2 linked regions of the Zobellia alginiliquefaciens genome follow. The protein of the gene in region 2 binds, or shares a complex with, the protein of the main gene of each other region. Links are inferred from orthologs where the notes say so. Each region holds a gene or a part of one and is shown on either strand. Other genes may lie near its edges.

Evidence for each region. Proteins that work in one complex are often made in the same cells at the same time.
Region 1: the proteins of scpA (region 2) and meaB are in contact, whole or in part, in a crystal structure (PDB 8DPB), measured with the Methylorubrum extorquens proteins. The link is inferred for Zobellia alginiliquefaciens from one-to-one orthologs. Residues at the interface, in SOR27001.1 of Methylorubrum extorquens: Glu577, Glu578, Asn579, Asp580, Gly581, Arg582, Arg583, Arg585, His596, Ala604, Ser605, Ala608, Asp609, Gly611, Phe612, Asp613, Val614, Asp615, Ile616, Gly617, Pro618, Leu619, Glu625, Arg628, Gln629, Val631, Glu632, Asn633, Asp634, Glu661; in SOR26638.1 of Methylorubrum extorquens: Arg20, Ala21, Ala24, Arg25, Thr28, Ser32, Arg33, Arg34, His37, Thr98, Gly99, Gly100, Ser101, Ile102, Leu103, Lys106, Thr107, Ala110, Ala113, Ile114, Asp115, Arg116, Ala118, Phe119, Ile120, Arg121, Pro122, Pro124.

The regions. Positions count from the first base shown.
Region 1 is NZ_CP119758.1:581,007-585,218, reverse strand. Bases 429-3,258 are described here. They hold meaB (methylmalonyl Co-A mutase-associated GTPase MeaB), read right to left. Parts: upstream 2,451-3,258; coding sequence 1,407-2,450; downstream 429-1,406. Other genes in these bases: P0077_RS02425 (organic hydroperoxide resistance protein), read left to right, coding at 3,215-3,258; P0077_RS02430 (DUF2911 domain-containing protein), read right to left, coding at 2,501-3,061; P0077_RS02440 (glycosyltransferase family 2 protein), read right to left, coding at 429-1,366. Outside these bases: P0077_RS02445 (ArnT family glycosyltransferase), read left to right, coding at 1-387; more of P0077_RS02440, read right to left, coding at 404-428; more of P0077_RS02425, read left to right, coding at 3,259-3,640; P0077_RS02420 (aldose epimerase family protein), read right to left, coding at 3,698-4,212. UniProt on the Escherichia coli protein: Binds and hydrolyzes GTP. Likely functions as a G-protein chaperone that assists AdoCbl cofactor delivery to the methylmalonyl-CoA mutase (MCM) ScpA and reactivation of the enzyme during catalysis.
Region 2 is NZ_CP119758.1:2,631,240-2,635,510, forward strand. The notes cover bases 903-3,791. They hold scpA (methylmalonyl-CoA mutase), read right to left. Parts: upstream 3,451-3,791; coding sequence 1,354-3,450; downstream 903-1,353. Other genes in these bases: P0077_RS11070 (sensor histidine kinase), read right to left, coding at 903-1,102; P0077_RS11080 (methylmalonyl-CoA mutase subunit beta), read right to left, coding at 3,481-3,791. Also shown: more of P0077_RS11070, read right to left, coding at 1-902; more of P0077_RS11080, read right to left, coding at 3,792-4,271. UniProt on the Escherichia coli protein: Catalyzes the interconversion of succinyl-CoA and methylmalonyl-CoA. Could be part of a pathway that converts succinate to propionate.

The sequences.
Region 1 (4,212 bases), 2.1 Mb from region 2 along the record:
TCTTTATTGTTAAACGCTGTACTGAACCTTCACTTTTATCCCAATTTATTAGAGTATCAAGCGGGGTCTAATATGGCTGAGATAGTAACGGATGAAGATATTCCAGTTGATGAAATCTATAAAATTTCTAATTATCATACCTGGTCACTTGATTTTTATAATCGATATCCGGTACAGTACACCTCCCTCAAGGCAATTGAAAATGAGAAAAATGCATGGCTCTATGCAAATGATAAGGATTTAGAAAGCATAAAAGCTGCTGGTCTTGATTGGGATCAACAGTTTACTGTGAAAGACTTTCGTATTTCACGTTTATCAGGTAGTTTTTTAAACCCGTCCACTAGAAAGGGGAAACTAAAAAAAATGCACCTTATCCATATCAGATAACGGGTGTATGAAACGGTTAGGGTTGGATTTGGTCTGCTATAGCTACATCCTTTACTCGGTAAGGTCGTTTCTTTTGTGATTCGTAATACGTACGTATCAAAAGCTCCATAACGATACCGATAGTAAATAGTTGAATACCGGCTAGGATAAACATCATACCAAATGTGAGCAGTGGTCTTGAGCCAATATCTTCGCCCATTCCAAATTTGACTACTAATAGGTATAGATTGGTGATTATGCCTATTAAAATAAGAATGACACCAAATATACCAAAGAAGTGGATGGGCCTCTGAAAGTACTTTCTAATGAAAAGCAGCAACATGATGTCTGCAACTACTTTAAAGACACGTTCCAGTCCATATTTAGAGCTTCCTGCATGCCTAGCATGGTGTTTTACGGGAACTTGTTTAATGCGTGCTCCCTCAAAATGGGCCAACAAGGTTATAAAACGGTGCATTTCACCGTACAGGTTTAGGTCTTTTGCAATTTCTTTAGTGAAAACTTTTAAAGCACAGCCATTGTCCTTTATATCAAGTTTTGCCGTACGCCTAATCACGGCATTAGCTATTTTTGATGGGATTTTTTTTACAAAAGAATCTTTTCTTTTGGCACGAATACCGGTAACTACGTCATAATCATCGTTAACGACATAATGCAGCATGCCCGGAATATCCGATGGGTCGTTCTGCATATCACCGTCCATGGTAATGATATATTCGCCTTGGGCGTAATCAATACCTGCAGCTAAAGCTAGACTCTGTCCGTAATTTCTCTTGAGGCTGATAAGATGAACTTTATCATCTTTCATATCTTTAATTACCTTTCTTGTGCCATCAAACGAAAAATCGTCTATATACACAATCTGATAGTTATAGCCAGTTAGACTTTCGTGTATTTTTTTTGTGAGTAAGACAATATTTTCAGACTCGTTAAAGACGGGAATGACAACAGATAACAGGGATGTGGTAACTAAATCCATCAAGATATAAGACTTTAGCTGACAAAATTACGGTATTTAATTAAGAACGACTTTTAAAAACGGCTATCAATTTATCGGCAGCTAAAAAAGGAGAAATTTCTTTCGTAGCTATTTGCTTTAAAAACTCGTCTATCTCGCTTCTTACCTGTGTATTGGTATAAAAGTCGGATTTTAAGCGTTGTTCTATGGCATCATAAAGCCAATTCTTATTCTGTTGTTTGCGCCTGTCCTCAAAAAAGCCTGTTTCTTTGGCTTCTTTTATATATTCGGCAATTGTGCTCCAAACCTCCTCAACGCCTGTATTTTCTGTTGCGGAGCAATATAAAACTTTGGGTCTCCAGCCATTTTCTTTGGGCGGATATAATTTTAGGGAATTTTCAAATTCGTTTTTGGCAATTTTTGCATTCGCAATGTTATTACCATCGGCCTTATTGATAACAATGCTATCGGCCATTTCTATAATACCACGTTTTATTCCTTGAAGTTCATCGCCTGCACCGGCCAATTTTAGAAGTAGAAAAAAATCTACCATACCATGGACTGTAGTTTCATTTTGGCCAACCCCAACGGTTTCAATTAAAATAATAGAATAACCTGCTGCTTCACATAAAATGATGCTTTCTCGTGTTTTACGGGTAACCCCACCTAAAGAAAGTCCGGAAGGTGAAGGACGAATGAAAGCGTTTGGGTCTTTTGCCAGTGTTTCCATTCGTGTTTTATCCCCTAGAATACTTCCTTTACTTTGACTACTGGTTGGGTCTACGGTAAGTACGGCAACTTTATTACCTTGTGAAGTGAGTAGTTGACCAAAAGTTTCTATAAACGTGCTTTTCCCTACCCCAGGTACTCCCGTAACACCAATACGAATGCTTTTGCTTTGTTTCTTTAAACATAGGGAAACAACCTCATTAGCTTTGGCAGCGTGTTTTGTATGATTGCTTTCAATTAAAGTAATTGCTTGCCCAAGAGCGGTTTTGTCTCCGTTGCATAAGGCGTTGACCAATTTGGTGGCCACTAACGGATTCTTCCTTTTTTTCTGAATTTCAGAAATACCTTTTTTATCTGTGTTCTTAGAATTGTTCAAATTTATTTGCTAATGGGTACTTTAATCAGTGTTCTTAGAATTGTTCAAATTTATTTGCTAATGGGTACTTTAATCAGTGTTCTATCCCATGACATAAGCATGAAGAGTTCGTGCTGCATATCAAAATCTATTGTAAAGTTTTCTACGGTCTGAGAGGTCTGCTCGGTAGGTATTTCAACTTCTATAACGTCTTTATCTATGACTCTGGTAGTTTCTTTTCCTCCACTAAGAATGGACACGCCCCAAGTAGGAATATTTTTATTGAAGATAACGGACCAACTTTGTCGGCCAGGTCTTGTCCACAACGAATAAGTGCCTGCAGGAAGGTTTTCCCCTTTTATTTTTATATCGGTTTTAGTGGAAAAGGTAGTAGGTTCATTTGCGCCGGTACGCCAAACCATATCATATGGCACAAGTTCTCCAAATATAATTCGATTCTTTTTTGATGGACTGGAATAGTTTACGGACAAATCCATTCCATTTTTAACATAGTTGACCGTGTGTTCAGGGCTATGTTTTTTGGTTTGTGTCCGCATATAAGGGCTCACTACAAAATAGAACAAAAGACCTAACACAGCAAATACGATAAGAATCCATTTTAGAAATTTCATTGTAGTACAATTGTTTACTCTAAGTTACGAATTAGCGGCGTAATCAATTCTTTTTTTAACCGTAATGATGGTTTTCACAATAATTTAATAATCCATTTTAAGTTTTCACAAATGCTTAGCTTAACTTCATGAAGTAATCAAAACTTATACGTAATGAAAACTATTTTTAAAACGGAAGCGACAAATACAGGAGGTAGAGCGGGTCATGTAAAGAGTGATGATGGTGCCGTAGATTTAGATATTAAGATGCCTGGTGCAGATGGAAAAACAGATGGTAAATCTACCAACCCGGAGCAGTTATTTGCGGCAGCATACTCAACTTGCTTTGCGGGTGCTTTACAGGCTGTTGCTAAAGAACATGGTGTAGATGATTTAGGTGATTTTAGTGTAACGGCAATAATAGGTTTCAACAAAGACGAAGATGGCTTTTTTATAGATGCAACTTTGGATTGTTTGTTGCCCACTGTAGATAAAGAAAAAGGAGAAGACTTAATTAATGCTGCCCACGAAATATGTCCTTATAGTAAAGCTACAAGAGATAATATTACCGTTGAATTGAATTTGATGGTCGAAGCATAGAGTACGCTTATTAAATTTTTAAGCCCTAAGAAGTAATTTCTTAGGGCTTTTTTTATGCTATCTAACGGAAAAGTGATATTGAGATATGTTTCTGTATTTTTCTCCTGGTTTTAATACGGAAGAGGGGAAATTAGGTTGATTGGGAGCGTCGGGAAAATTTTGTGTCTCAAAACATATACCAGGGAATTCTGGAGGCGTATAAACAATTAGCGCTGGCTGATTGGTTTGTACGGTCATAGTAATCCCAGATTTTTTAGAACTGATTCTGGCGGCTAGATTCGTCTTTGGATGAATAGCAAAAGGTAGGTCTAAAGGTGTATTGCCCAAACTTCTTTCCTCTAAAAAATTATAGGGAGTCCCTTTTACGGAAACAAATTTTCCTGTAGGCAGTTGGTTTGCATTACTTTCTGTAAAGTGTGTACAATTCATTTGTAACAAGTAATCTTTTATACTCTCTTCTTTGTCTAGTTTAAAATAAGAATGATTGGTAAGGTTCAGTACCGTTGTTCGGTCTGTTTCTGCCTTGTGTTCAATAACCAATGCATTGTCTTTTATTTTATATGTTACGGTGA
Region 2 (4,271 bases):
GAATGATGGCCATAGAGTTAATGCGGTACTGACTGTACCTAAAAAGCCCTTTAATTTTATCGTCTTTTATAAAACTGGATTGTAAGCTCAACAAACTGGTAATGACCTGTAAGTTGTTTTTCACCCTATGGTGGATCTCTTTTAAAAGGGTATCGCGCTCATTCAAACGGCTTTTTATAGTTTGGTTTAATGAATCTATGTAGGTGTTCTTTTTATAAAGCATGTAAATGATACACAGGAACAGTATAATTCCAATGGTTAAAATGGCTGCCGTGGTATAGTTGGATTTTTTATAATCTGCCATTTGTTGGCGTATGGAAGCAATATCCGGCTTGGTGTACAATGTCCAAGTTTGATTTCCTTCTAGACTGACTTTCCTTTTTACATATAAAGCATCTCCGTAGCGATCTCTTTTTGATAGGTTCAATTTAGAGGGGGCATAGAGGGTTTCGTTATCGCCGCTATAAAACACCACTTTTTTGGAATTTAGAAAGCCAATATCCTGCCCCTTAAAATTCTCAAGCCAATTTTTGGCGTTTAGGTTTAGGCCAACAATACCATATAGTTCCTTATCTATATAAATCGGGGTGAAAAAACGAACCGTGGGTCTATGTGGAAGTTCAATAGTGTCATTTTCAATATTCAGGTTCATATTACTAATATGAACATCGCCTTTAGCTAGCTTTAAGGTCTTTTTAAAATAATCTCGATTTCCCTTAAATTGAAAGGTAGAGGCAACCGTACTGTCTTTGTTTTCTATCCGTATGACCTCCATTCCCTTTAAATCAATAAAGCGGGCCTGAAAATAATTGCTGTCGGTATTCAGAAAATGCCTGAGCTTTTTCTGGGTAACCTCTAAGGGTACATCTGTTTTAAGGTCTAACTCTACTAATTTACTTAGAAAAGTGACATTTTTCTTGCTGATATTATATAGTTCGAAAAGGCGCGATTCAGCATCTTTCAGCTTATTCTTGGCCTTGATCTCTTCAACTAACGTAATATTTTTGTGAAAAAGCTCAATACGCTGAAGCGAAAGATTCCATATGATAATACAGGTAATCAAGAATAAGATGGCCGATGTGATGATTAATTTTTTCCCCATCAATAGCTAATTATTCTCGTATTTTGTGTGGTATGCTATCAAAATTACGAATGTTAATAAGTGGTTTGGTCTTTTAAATATACCGCTATTTGCAAGCACTTTGGTGTTAAGGAGAAGTTAAAAATGTAGTCTTTTTACTACTTTTCGGTTTTAAAGTTAACAATTGGTCTGGTTGTGCTCCTATACGTCTGATTATCAAAAATCTAATTTAAGGGAAAGTAGGGTCTCTTGTTAATAAAATATACAGGATACTATTCAATATCCAATAAAATATCTAGGATAAGAATGGCGGCTTCCGTAATTTTTGTGCCCGGCCCAAATACGGCAATAGCACCGCTTTCAAATAAATAGGAATAATCCTGCTTGGGAATAACCCCGCCAACCACCACCATAATATCATCCCGGCCCTGATTTTTTAGTTCTGAAATAACTTCGGGCACCAAGGTCTTGTGTCCCCCGGCCAAAGAAGAGATACCTAAAATGTGCACATCATTCTCTACGGCTTGTTTGGCTACTTCTGCAGGAGTTTGGAACAGCGGACCAATATCTACGTCAAAACCTAAATCCGCATAGCCCGTTGCAATTACTTTGGCTCCACGGTCATGTCCATCTTGCCCCATTTTTGCTACCAAAATACGGGGGCGTCTTCCTTCTTGTGCGGCAAACTGGTCTGAAAGCTCACATGCCTTTTTAAAACTACCGTCTTCTTTAATTTCCTTTGAATACACGCCTGAAATAGATTGAATAGTTGCTCTGTACCTGCCAAAAACCGTTTCTAGGGCGCTACTTATTTCGCCTAAAGTAGCACGGTGTCTAGCAGCTTCTACTGCTAAAGCTAATAAATTTTCATCTGTAGTCGTATCTATTGAGTCGGTCATTTTTTGATGTGCGGCAGCGGTAAGTGCGTTAAGTGCATGCGCTACTTTTTCATCGTTCCGTTCCTGTTTTATGTGTTGAAGGCGCGCCAGTTGCTTTTTGCGTACCGCATTATTATCCACCTCTAAAATTTGAAGTCCGTCTTCCTCTTCCGTTTGGTATTTGTTTACGCCAACAATACTATCTTGACCGCTATCTATCCGTGCCTGTTTTTTTGCTGCCGTTTCTTCAATGCGCATTTTGGGTATGCCCATTTCTATGGCTTTGGTCATACCGCCCATCTCCTCAATTTCTTCAATAAGCTCCCAAGCTTTGTGGGCTAGGTCTTCCGTTAGTTTTTCCACATAAAAACTACCAGCCCAAGGGTCTACTGTTTTTGTGATTTTTGTTTCTTCTCTCAGATATAGCTGAGTGTTGCGGGCAATACGTGCGGAGAAATCTGTGGGCAGCGCAATGGCTTCGTCCAGCGCATTGGTATGTAAACTTTGGGTGCCTCCCAATACGGCGGATAGGGCTTCAATAGTAGTACGTGCCACATTATTGAACGGGTCCTGTGCCGTAAGACTCCATCCGCTGGTCTGGCAGTGCGTGCGGAGCGACATGGATTTGTTGCTCTTTGGATGGAACTGTTTTACCAGTTTTGCCCATAGCATTCGCCCTGCACGCAGTTTGGCAATTTCCGTAAAATGGTCCATGCCAATTCCCCAAAAGAAAGAAAGCCTAGGTGCGAAACTATCAATGTCAAGTCCCGCTTTTAGACCTGTACGAATGTATTCCAGTCCATCGGCTAAGGTATAGGCCAGTTCCAGCTCTGCCGTGGCACCCGCTTCGTGCATATGATATCCTGAAATGCTGATACTATTGAATTTGGGCATATGTTCGCTCGTATATCGAAAAATATCCGAAATAATAGCCATGGAAGGCGCAGGTGGGTAGATATAAGTATTACGCACCATAAATTCCTTTAAAATATCATTCTGTATGGTACCTGTCAGTTCATTTAGGGAAACGCCTTGTTCTTCCGCGGCAACAATATAAAAAGCCATAATGGGAAGCACGGCCCCGTTCATGGTCATGGAAACGGACATCTCATTCAACGGAATACCATCAAAGAGAATCTTCATGTCCTCTACCGTGTCTATGGCCACACCAGCTTTGCCTACATCGCCCACCACACGTTCATGGTCACTGTCATACCCACGATGTGTGGCCAGGTCAAAGGCAATGGAAAGTCCTTTTTGACCTGCTTTTAGGTTTCTTCGGTAAAAGGCATTGCTCTCTTCCGCGGTAGAGAATCCCGCATATTGTCTTATGGTCCACGGGCGTTGTACATACATAGTACTGTACGGGCCACGTAAAAAAGGAGGTCTTCCGGCAGCAAAGTTCAGGTGCTCAAAATTTTCCTCATTTAGCAAGGTGTCCGGCTGTACCGCAGATTTATTAAAGGCGATATGTTGAATGTCTTTTCTCATATAATGCACATCTCTATGTTATAGAGGTTTTTAGCCCTGCCAACCTTCATTTTTAAGTCGTTCCCGCTCTAGGGCTTCCGTCAGTCTACTTTCTAAAATAGGCTCGATTAAAGTTTTTGCTTTTCGCTTGGAACCAAAAGGAGGCTTTTTCAATTGGTTTTTCATACGGTCATCAGAACTGGAGTATCTATTGGAACCTACTAATATCTCCTTTTCACTATTGAATTTTGCTTGTTCTTTTTGGGCACTCTCCCTTATTTTTTTCTGAAGGGTATGGTATTTTAACTGTTTTAGAAATCCCCCATTCGCTTCCATATCCTTAAAGAGAATTAGTGCTTTCTCCGCAAGTTGGTCTGTTAGGCTTTCTATGTAATAGGAGCCTATGGCAGGGTTTTGTAGCGATTTAAAATAACTTTCCTCCTTAAGGAGTAGCAACTGATTTCTAGCGATGCGTTCCGCAAATGAATTGTTATTATGATAGATAAAATCATAGTTAAGATTACAAACGCTATCGGCACCTCCCAAAATAGCGGACATACATTCCGTTGTGGTGCGGATCATATTCATATTATAATCATAGAGCGTCTTGTTTCGTTTGGAAGGCGTTGCTTCTATGCGGCAATCGGCGGTAATATCATATTCAGCAGCAAGTAATTTCCAGAGTTTTCGTAGGGCACGTAATTTGGCGATTTCAAAAAAATAGTTGCCGCCCATGGCCATTTTAAAGGTAATGGATTCTAATTTTGAACCAAAACGATGCAAATATTCATTGGCATGTGCTAAGGCATAGGCCAGTTGCTGTATCATGTTTCCCCCCGCAT